Regions from separate parts of the Pseudoalteromonas sp. BZK2 genome, predicted to be linked through region 2. Evidence: predicted binding sites of a transcription regulator. Region 2 holds the regulator's gene; each other region holds the start of a gene.
What was found. Region 2 encodes sigma-54, which starts transcription at its own class of promoters, with help from an activator protein. Its sites were predicted from a motif close to GTTGGCACGNNNNTNGNNT; they were not measured.
Positions count from the first base shown of each region.

Region 1: a site for sigma-54 is predicted at 1,630-1,648, ahead of BIZ38_RS11185 (DUF3192 domain-containing protein). Genes of this name have one in related genera too.
Region 3: a site for sigma-54 is predicted at 2,073-2,091, ahead of BIZ38_RS14930 (EF-hand domain-containing protein). Genes of this name have one in related genera too.

Region 1 covers NZ_JACSOG010000015.1:66,662-69,942, reverse strand. The annotation lists gene BIZ38_RS11200 (SO_0444 family Cu/Zn efflux transporter) at 1-92, opposite strand, end outside; gene zntR (Zn(2+)-responsive transcriptional regulator) at 76-489, opposite strand; gene BIZ38_RS11190 (D-2-hydroxyacid dehydrogenase) at 584-1,528, shown strand; gene BIZ38_RS11185 (DUF3192 domain-containing protein) at 1,691-2,071, shown strand; gene BIZ38_RS11180 (diguanylate cyclase) at 2,109-3,032, opposite strand; gene BIZ38_RS11175 (ATP-binding protein) at 3,001-3,281, opposite strand, start outside.
Region 2 covers NZ_JACSOG010000041.1:16,893-20,173, forward strand. The annotation lists gene ptsN (PTS IIA-like nitrogen regulatory protein PtsN) at 1-381, opposite strand, end outside; gene hpf (ribosome hibernation promoting factor) at 385-672, opposite strand; gene BIZ38_RS18825 (RNA polymerase factor sigma-54) at 699-2,195, opposite strand; gene lptB (LPS export ABC transporter ATP-binding protein) at 2,302-3,027, opposite strand; gene lptA (lipopolysaccharide transport periplasmic protein LptA) at 3,024-3,281, opposite strand, start outside.
Region 3 covers NZ_JACSOG010000025.1:10,973-14,253, reverse strand. The annotation lists gene BIZ38_RS14950 (amidohydrolase) at 1-912, opposite strand, end outside; gene BIZ38_RS14945 (EF-hand domain-containing protein) at 1,005-1,238, opposite strand; gene BIZ38_RS14940 (EF-hand domain-containing protein) at 1,243-1,476, opposite strand; gene BIZ38_RS14935 (hypothetical protein) at 1,575-1,802, opposite strand; gene BIZ38_RS14930 (EF-hand domain-containing protein) at 1,812-2,039, opposite strand; gene BIZ38_RS14925 (sensor histidine kinase) at 2,353-3,281, shown strand, end outside.

The sequences.
Region 1 (3,281 bases), on a different contig from region 2:
TATACATTGAGAAGACCTGCTATGAATAAGCCCAGCATTAACCAAGGTGCTGAGAGTAAAAACAGATGCCAAAAATTATTGAGTAAGTCCATCGATATCCTCCAGCGTCGTTAGTATTGAGCAGTTTTCAGCAGGCTCTTCACCGCCACAACATTTATCTGCTAACAATGAAAGTGAGTCATAAAAGCGAGTAAGCTCTGCAATTCGTTGTGCAACCAGATCACGTTTTTGTAACGTCATCTCTTTAACTTCATGACAAGAATGCTGATCTTTATGAAACTTAATTTGCAGTAGCTCTTTGATCTCAGCCAGACTAAAGCCAACATTCTTTGCTCTGAGAATAAACGCCATTTGCTTATAGTCATTCTCAGAATAAAAACGATATCCCACGTCTGAACGCGAACTAGGCGTTAACAAACCATGCTTTTCGTAGTACCGTAGCGTATCTGTTGAGACACCCAACTGACGGGCAAACTCACCTATTTTCATCACCGTCTCCATTGTGAAGCGTTTATTTATTATGCTCACTATAAACCTTGGAGTACACCCCAAGGTCAAGCAATAAATTAAAAAAGGAAAGCACATGAATATTACTGTCCTTGATACAGCGACATTAGCCAACACGTCGTTAGATGCCTTAGCGCAATTAGGTAAATTAACCTGTTACGATTTAACTGCTCAAGAACAGGTTGTTGAGCGCTGCCAAGATGCCGATATCGTTATCAGTAATAAAGTGGTGATTGATCAGCACGCCATGAGCAAATTACCTAATTTAAAATTAATATGTGTTGCAGCGACTGGGACTAACAACATTGATTTAATAGCAGCCAAAGAGCATAGCATTGCGGTGACCAATGTCGCGGGCTATTCAACACCGAGCGTGGTGCAGCACACCTTTACTCTCATCACTAACTTACTGGGCAATACTCACAGATATATTAATGATTGCCAGCAAGGCTTATGGCAGCAAAGTCCTATGTTTTGCCGTTTAGATTACAGCTTTAAAGAAATTGCAGGCAAAACATTGGCTATTATTGGTTACGGTTCACTAGGTAAAGCCGTTGCCGATGTAGCGCGTGCTTTCGGTGCTAATATCATCATCAGTGAACGAAAAGGCCATGCACCTCGTGAAGGTCGTGTTAGTTTTAATGATGCTCTAACCACAGCAGATATTATTAGTGTTCACTGCCCACTTACTGATGAAACACGCAACCAAATCGCCGCGACAGAATTAAGCATGATGAAACCGTCAGCTATCATTATTAATACTGCTCGTGGTGGAATTATCAATGAAGCCGATTTAGCTGACGCATTAGCTAATAATGTTATTGCCGGAGCCGGTGTTGATGTACTCAGTAAAGAACCTGCAGAGCAATCAAATCCGCTGGCACAGTATAAAGGCGCAAACTTATTACTTACTCCGCATATTGCTTGGGCCAGCCAAGAATCTATCGTGCGTTTAGTTAACGAAATTGCTTTGAATATCCAAGCATTTAATCAAGGCGAGATGCGTAACAGGTTGGTCTAAATCGCAATTTATTAGTCAAGAGAGCTAAGTAGTTAGTAATTTATTACTTAGCCCTTTCACTAAAAACAACCTAAATAGTTGATTTAATTGAAATTTAAAAGTTTGGCAAGCAGTTTGCAATTGAGTGATTAACTAAAAACAATTTCTACGGGATAAAATAACATGAAAAAAGCACTTCTAATTGCCGCGCTAACTGCACCATTTTTAACTGGTTGTGTCATTGCTGTTTCTGACGGTGAAGCAGACACACATTGGGCTGGTAGCTCATCTAGCTGGCAAAAGCAGCATAAAAATAACCGTGAAGCGATCTCTAATCTTGCATTAAATACCAGCTATCAAACTGTATTAAACAAACTAAATACTCCTAACTTTACCGAGTTATTAAAGCAGGGTGATGATGTGTACCAAGTATTATTCTATGCAACCCATAGTATTCATTCTGATGGCAAGATGACTAAAGACGAATGTACACCACTGGTTTTTAAAAATGATAAGTTAATCGGTGTGGGTGATACGATTTATAAATCACTTAGCAATGGCTAGCTTGCATATTTAAATTCTGTAAGTAGGCAGCTATTGCCTACTTATGTTCACTCATAGCTATCATTCTCGATACTATCTGATCACGCCCAGCATCTTTTGCCTGATAAAGACCTAAATCAGCTTCTTCAAGTAATGTTTGCTCTGCATACACCTGGCCATTTTCCGTGGTCGCAATACCAATACTAATTGTGACATGGTCGGCATTTAGTGACGCTTTATGCGGAATATTTAACTCATTAACGGCATTACGTAATTTGTTTGCAAACGACATAGCTTCTTTTGCAGAGGTATTTGGAAGTACTGCTGCAAACTCTTCACCGCCATAACGAGCAACAAAGTCACTACCTCGCTCACATGCTCCAACTAAGGCATGAGCAATTTGTTTTAAACAATCATCGCCTGCTCGGTGACCATAACAATCGTTGTAACGTTTAAAGTGATCAACATCCATTAATAATACTGATAATGGTGTTCGATCACGACGACAACGACGCCACTCTCGCGCTAAGTTTTCATCTAAATAACGTCGGTTTGGGATCTCTGTTAGGCCATCAATTGAGGCGAGCATTTCAAGCAAGTCATTTTTTTGTTTGATCATTAATTGATTGCGCACACGTGCACGAACGATCGCTGCACTAAAAGGTTTGGTGATGTAATCCATCGCCCCTAATTCTAACCCTTTAGCTTCATCATCATGGCTAGTATTTGCCGAGATAAAGATTACCGGTAGCATGCTTGTCGTTGCGTTTTCTTTTAATTTGTTGAGTACTTCATAGCCGTCGATTCCTGGCATTACAATATCCAAGATCAACAGATCCACACTTTGTGTTTTTAGAAACGTCAGTGCTTTTTCGCCACTCTCAACACAAAAAACATCATAGTCTTGCTGTAATGTTTTTTCTAATACCAAGCGGTTTAACGGATCGTCATCAACAATCAGTACCTTGGCTCTTTTCAACATCAGTAGATCCTTGTTCGATGATAAAGGCAATAACCTGTTTTATTTGGCATTGCAACTCATCAATTAATTGTTCGGAAAGTTCACCTTTAGCTTTTAGTGTAGCCTCGCACTGCTGAGCGCACGCTGACAATCGTTTAAACCCAAGGTTACCAGCCGATCCTTTCACATTATGCACCACGCGGATCAACTCGTCGGTAGTCTTTAATGTAGAAATTTGTATTAACTGCTCTGCTGCCATAGTCGCAAACT
Region 2 (3,281 bases):
TTTATCTTTAAGTCTATCAGCAATTGTTGACAAGGTCTTCAAGTGCAACTGGCAATCGCCATCTGGTACGATGAGTGCCACAAAAATATCAACGGGACGATTGTCTATCGCATCAAAATTGATGGGAGATTCACTGACAATAATAAATGCATGAGGTTCATCAGCACCACTCATTCGACCGTGGGGAATAGCTATTCCTCGGCCGATACCTGTACTACCTAACTTTTCCCTGTTCAGAAAAGCATCTAGGATATCTTGTTGAGATAAATGAGGAAACTGCTGGTGAGCTAACTCGCTAATATACTCAAGAATTCTTTTTTTGCTATTAAAAAGGACCGCAGCTTTGCTGCAGTCCTGATTAGTAAGTGAACTAAGTTTCATAATTTAATGTCGAGCTAATTTCTCTTTATGCTTAATGACTTGGCGATCAAGTTTATCGATCAATGAGTCAATTGCTGCGTACATATCTTGATGTTCTGTAGAAGCGAACAACTCGCCTCCGTTTACATGTAAAGTTGCTTCTGCTTTTTGGCTTAATTTTTCTACATCTAAAATGACATGAACATTATTAATATGATCAAAATGCCTTTCTAGTTTTGCGAACTTAGTGTTTACATAGTCTCTTAATGAATCAGTGACTTCTACGTGACGACCAGTTAAATTTAGTTGCATAAGCATTTTCCTTCTATGTAAAACGTCTAAATCAGACTTTTACGCTGATTAGACGGAGGTATTGCTAGAGACTCACGATATTTTGCAATTGTACGTCTAGCTACTTTAATTCCTTGCTCAGCCAATATATCTGCAATTTTGCTATCACTCAATGGTTTAACCGAGTTTTCTGCAGCAACTAACTTCTTGATTAAAGCGCGAATTGCTGTAGAAGAACACTCACCACCATTTTCGGTGCTGACATGGCTTGAGAAGAAATATTTCAACTCAAAAATTCCCCTTGGGGTATGCATATATTTTTGTGTTGTAACCCGAGAAATCGTCGATTCATGCATTTCGACCATTTCAGCGACATCGTTTAGCACCATTGGCTTCATTGCTTCTGGGCCATGTTCAAAGAAAGCTTGCTGTTGTTGCACGATACAGTTGGTCACTTTTAGTAAAGTATCGTTACGGCTTTCTAAGCTCTTAATAAACCACTTTGCTTCTTGTAAGTGAGAACGAATAAATTGGCTGTCGCTACTTGATTTAACAGAGCGAGACATCGCTGCATATTGGCTATTCACTCTAATTTTTGGCATACAATCTGGGTTTAACTCGACTACCCAGCGGCCTTTCACTTTTTTCACTGATACATCGGGTATGACGTACTCAGATTCTTCGCGTACTATGCTATCCGCAGGCTTAGGATTTAAGCTGTGAATGAGCGTCATCACTTCTTTAAGCTCGTTTTCTTTAAGCTTAGTCTTTTTCATTAAAGTGCGATAGTCGCGACTTGCTAATAATTCGATATGCTCAGATAAAACCATTTTAGTTTCAGCTAAATATGGCGTATTGGCATCGAATTGACGAAGTTGTATACACAGGCACTCTTGTAAACTTCGCGCGCCGATACCAACTGGATCGAATAACTGTATTCTTTTTAAGACAGCTTCAACTTCATCAAGTTCGATTTCTTCTTCATCATTATTTTGATTAAAGCTTTCGACAATATCTTCGCAGCTAACCGTTAAAATACCTGAGTCATCGATAGCTTCAACGATGGCAACGGCAATCGCTTCATCGGTAGGACTAAATGGTGTGAGCTGTAGTTGCCACATTAAATATTCTTGCAGTGTTTCTGTTGAAGCACCTTGGTAAATAGACTCGTCTTCAGGCATTGGCCCAGACGATGTTGATGGGGCGGCACTCATGTACTCATCCCACGTAACATCCATAGCTAAGTCATCGCTAACCGTATCCTTACTCAGAGCATCACTGCTTTCTTGCTCGAATTCGCTAGGTGCTTCGTCGGCAGACGCGCTGACTTGTACATCGTCAGACTCCGCTTTTTGCTCATTCTTACCGATGCTTTCTTCGTTGTAATCCGCTTCTTCCACTTCAAGCAGAGGATTACTATCAAGCGCTTCTTGAATTTCTTGCTGGAGATCCAATGTACTGAGCTGCAACAAGCGAATGGCTTGTTGCAGTTGTGGAGTCATTGTAAGTTGCTGGCCCATGCGCAGCTGTAATGATTGCCTCATGTATCCCTAACAATCCTTTTTAAGTTATCGGTAACGGTGAAGACACTGTTATCGATTTATTGTCATTGTATAAGTCTAGCAGATGCTCTAGTCGGTGGCGTAATGGTTACAGCCTGAATTGCTCGCCTAGATAAACATCACGTACAGTTTGGTCAGCTAATACGTGCTCAGGTGTCCCTGATGCAATTAGCTCCCCATGAGAAACAATGTAGGCTTTTTCACAAACATCAAGGGTTTCTCGAACATTATGGTCAGTAATAAGTACACCAATACCACGATTTTTTAGGTGCTCAATAATTTTCTTTATATCTAACACCGAAATAGGATCAACACCAGCAAAAGGCTCATCTAAAAGGATAAATTTAGGATTAGCGGCTAATGCACGTGCAATTTCAACGCGGCGTCGTTCACCACCTGACAGTGCCATACCTTGGCTATCGCGAATATGTTGAATGCTAAATTCATCTAATAAGTTGTTAAGCGTCTCTTCGCGCGTTGTTTTGTTAAGATCTTTGCGGGTCTCTAATATGGCCATCAAGTTTTGGTAAACTGTTAATTTTCGAAAAATAGACGACTCTTGTGGTAGATAACCAATACCTAAGCGCGCACGGCTGTGCATTGGCAAAAGCGTGATATCGTTATCATCGATGCTTATTTTTCCTTTGTCGCTTGGTACGAGGCCTACAATCATATAGAAGGTCGTTGTTTTACCTGCACCATTTGGCCCTAACAAGCCAACAATACTGCCCGCTTCAACTTCAAGACCGACATTTTTAACCACTTGGCGGCCTTTGTAGCTTTTAGCTAAAAGCTCTGCTTTTAATGTGCTCATGGTTGGCCTTTATCGTCTTTTTTATTTTCTACAGGCACTAAAATAGTGTGTACACGATCTGTTGAGTTTTCGTCTTTTTCTGCGCTGATCAGCTGTTGAGCCATATCATAGGTAATGCTTTTTGCCGTTACTTTTTGACCCGCTTGAGTGACTTCAGCTTCGCCATTGAGTGTTAAGAAGCGTTTCGCAACATCATAACGAACTTCTTCGGCGCTGGCGCTCATCACGGTACCATCAGCTTGCTTTTCTTCGAA
Region 3 (3,281 bases), on a different contig from region 2:
GCTTCCCAAAGCGCCATCCGCATACACTTTGACACTGCGAATCGACAGCATGTCATTCATGTCTTTATATTTGCCTGCTTTGAGCATGGTTTCTAATTGAGGATCGGCAGCACTTAGCATGGCTACGATTCTTATAGGAAGGGTATTTTGCTCAGTGCGCTGCTTGTACACTTGCCACGTGTCATAATCGATACCGGCATCATGGGTTGATGTAATACCCAAACTTAGTAGATGTTTACCTGCATTATCTAAGGCTGTATTAATGCTGGCATGGCTTGCTTTTGGTACATGTTGGGTAACAAGCGTTTCGGCTTTATCAATGAATACCCCAGAAGGTAAGCCAGAATCTAGCTTTAAAATTTCACCGCCGGCAGGAGAGGAAGTTTGTTTGGTAATACCTGCAAGTTCCATGGCTTTTGAGTTAACCCACACAGCATGACCATCAACGCGAGAAAGTACCACAGGTTTGTCTTTTACGTATTTGTCTAAATCAGCTGCAGTTGGAAACTTACCGCCAGGCCATTGCTCTTGGTTCCAACCGCGACCAATGATCCAACTTTGTTTATCTTTGGCAAACTCAGCCAGCATTTTGCCAACCTCATCTGCCGAGCGCGTATTCCTGACATCAAGTTGTGAAAGGTTATTTCCTAAACCAATCACATGGCCATGAGCATCGACTAAGCCTGGTAACAATGTGGCTTGCTTGCCATCAATTGCGGTGGCGTCAGGAAAGCTATTTTTAATTGAGTCATTGCCTGTTTTTACGATTTTACCGTCTTTAAAAACCAGTGCAGAAAAGTGTTGGGTTTCGCCTTTATAGGTAGGCGTATAGCCATTTACATTATAAATAACAGTGGTGTTGGCAAAGCAGCTAAGTGAAGCTGTTGCGAGTAAGCTGATGATGAGTTTCATAATCTTCTAATAGTTTTTATTGATTTATGAAAACAGTATCAGAGTTGCAGTAAACTGCAACTCAGCAGAGATTAATAATTAACTATAACTCTTTATTTGCTCGCATAAATCTTAAACTCACTGAGGGATAATTTATTATCTTTATCACTGTCGTAATTTTTAAATCGCGACCACAGAGCTGGGTCTCTCGCAGACTCTGAACGAGTCAGGTAACCATCGTCATTACGATCAAGTTGTTTAAATTTTTCACCAATACTATCTGCAGCAAAACTCATTGTGCTAAATGCACAACTTAAAACTAGGCTGGCAAAGGTTAATTTTGACATTACTTTAACTCTTGTTTGTTAAATAGTGTTTAAACTCAAGGAGCGAGATTTGTTGATCTTTATCTGTATCCCACTGCGCTATGCGTTTTTGCAAGTGCGGTTGCGACGACAGTTCCTGCTCAGATAAAAAGCCATTTTTATCTTTATCTAGGTGATCAAAGCGTTGTTTTACGTCCAATGCTAAGCTATTGAAGCTTATAGTAATTAAGGTGCATGGAGCAAGCCAGAAAATTCTCATAATTGTCTCCTAAATAAAAGTGCTTGCCATAATTTAACTCCCAAAATTTAAATCCGTTTACACATTCCCTCTGGGATTATGGCAAGCACTTTAAGCCGTTAAGGTTTGAATTTTTCAAGCTCTTGTTCAGACAAAACCTGATCGCCGTTTTCATCCAGATCGGCAAATTGCTTAAGTAAGCTATCGTGTTTGGTTGCTTCAGTTAATGAAATCTCGCCATCGGCGTTTGTATCAAATTGAGCAAATCGAACATCCATTTGTGATGCTAAAACGGTGGCGCTGATAACTAAAAACATCAGCGAGAATGCAGCTAAAAGTTGTTTCATTACAATCTCCTATTGAATAAACGACTGAAACTCAGAAAATGAAATTTGGCCATTTTGATTACTATCAATTTGCGTAAAGTTGCCGTGCAACAAGGCATCTTCAGATGCTTCTGCCTCACTCAAAAAACCATTGCTGTCTTTATCGAGTTCGTTAAACGTTGTTTGCAAATCAAGTGCATAACTACTTAACGAGATGAGACTTATAAGCAGGGTGGCTACCGGGGCCGTTACTTTCATTTTGTGTCCTAAATAACTAATTTGCTTAGTACTAATCAAAATCAGTGCCAATATTAAAAGTTATTAATTATCAGGTGGTTATGGTTTTTGTGTGGTTTTGAATGCGAAATAGTTACAGGGTGTTGTGTCTTTTTTGCAACGATTTTCAGGTGTTAAAAGTTTATCTATTTTATTTCAATGAGTTAGTTTGTTGCCAAATAGCAACTTTGTATCGGTTTTTGGGGGGGGAATCAGTACTTTTTAAGGTCGGATTCAGCGAGTGTCTAAGTTTGTTCACTAATAATCAGCATCTGCAATTATGTTGAGAGTGAATATGCAAAATAAAGTAGCGATAAAAATAAAACAGTTACTCAATTGGCGACCTAGTCTTATTGGCCAGTTTGTCTGTAGCATTTTGCTGTCTTTACTACCGTTATCTTTGGTGGTGATTTTATTTTTAAATGCGCTTAATAAGCAGCTTGCGGTGACTCAAGAAATCGTCGGTGACAATTACGAGATTACTAAAGCATTTAACAACCTCAAACAAGACTTAAATAGCCTTGAACGAGCAACTCGACAAAACTGGGTGCTTAAAAGTGAATCCCTCGATAGCTTGATTGCCAACAAGTGGCAATCGTCATTGCAAAGTGTCGATGAGCTCATTTTCTTAAGCCCAACCGCTGATTATGTCTCGCAGTGGCGGCAATTGGCTGAGGTATTACAATTTGCGCATCAGCATTTATTAATAGAACAAAAGCAAGATGGTGAGCTGTTTGCACCCGCTAGTAAGCTTATCAGTGAGCAAACAAATTGGCTCAAAGAGCAAAATGAATTGCGCATCACAAAAAATCAGCAGCAATTAAAAGCACTTCAAGCTTCATTTATTAATTGGTTAGTTGCGTTAATTCCACTCACGTTATTGGTCGGGGGCGGCTTTCTTTGGCGGATCAGCGGGCGGCTCAGAGAACTCACACATGTGATTGATAAACTTGGACAAGGTCACTGGCAGCAAAAAATTCAAGTTCGCGGCTCGTCAGAGTTAGTTGAATTAGGTAATAAATTAGAGTGGGTTCAAGCGCAGTTACATATGCTTGAGCAGCAAAAAGATACGTTTTTACGCCATGTGACACATGAATTAAAAACGCCCCTAGCTTCGATGGTTGAAGGCACAGACTTACTCGCAGATGAAATTGTTGGTCCTATCAATAGCGAGCAACAAGCCGTTCTTGAGCTAATAACGCAAAGTATGGTGCGACTCAGAGC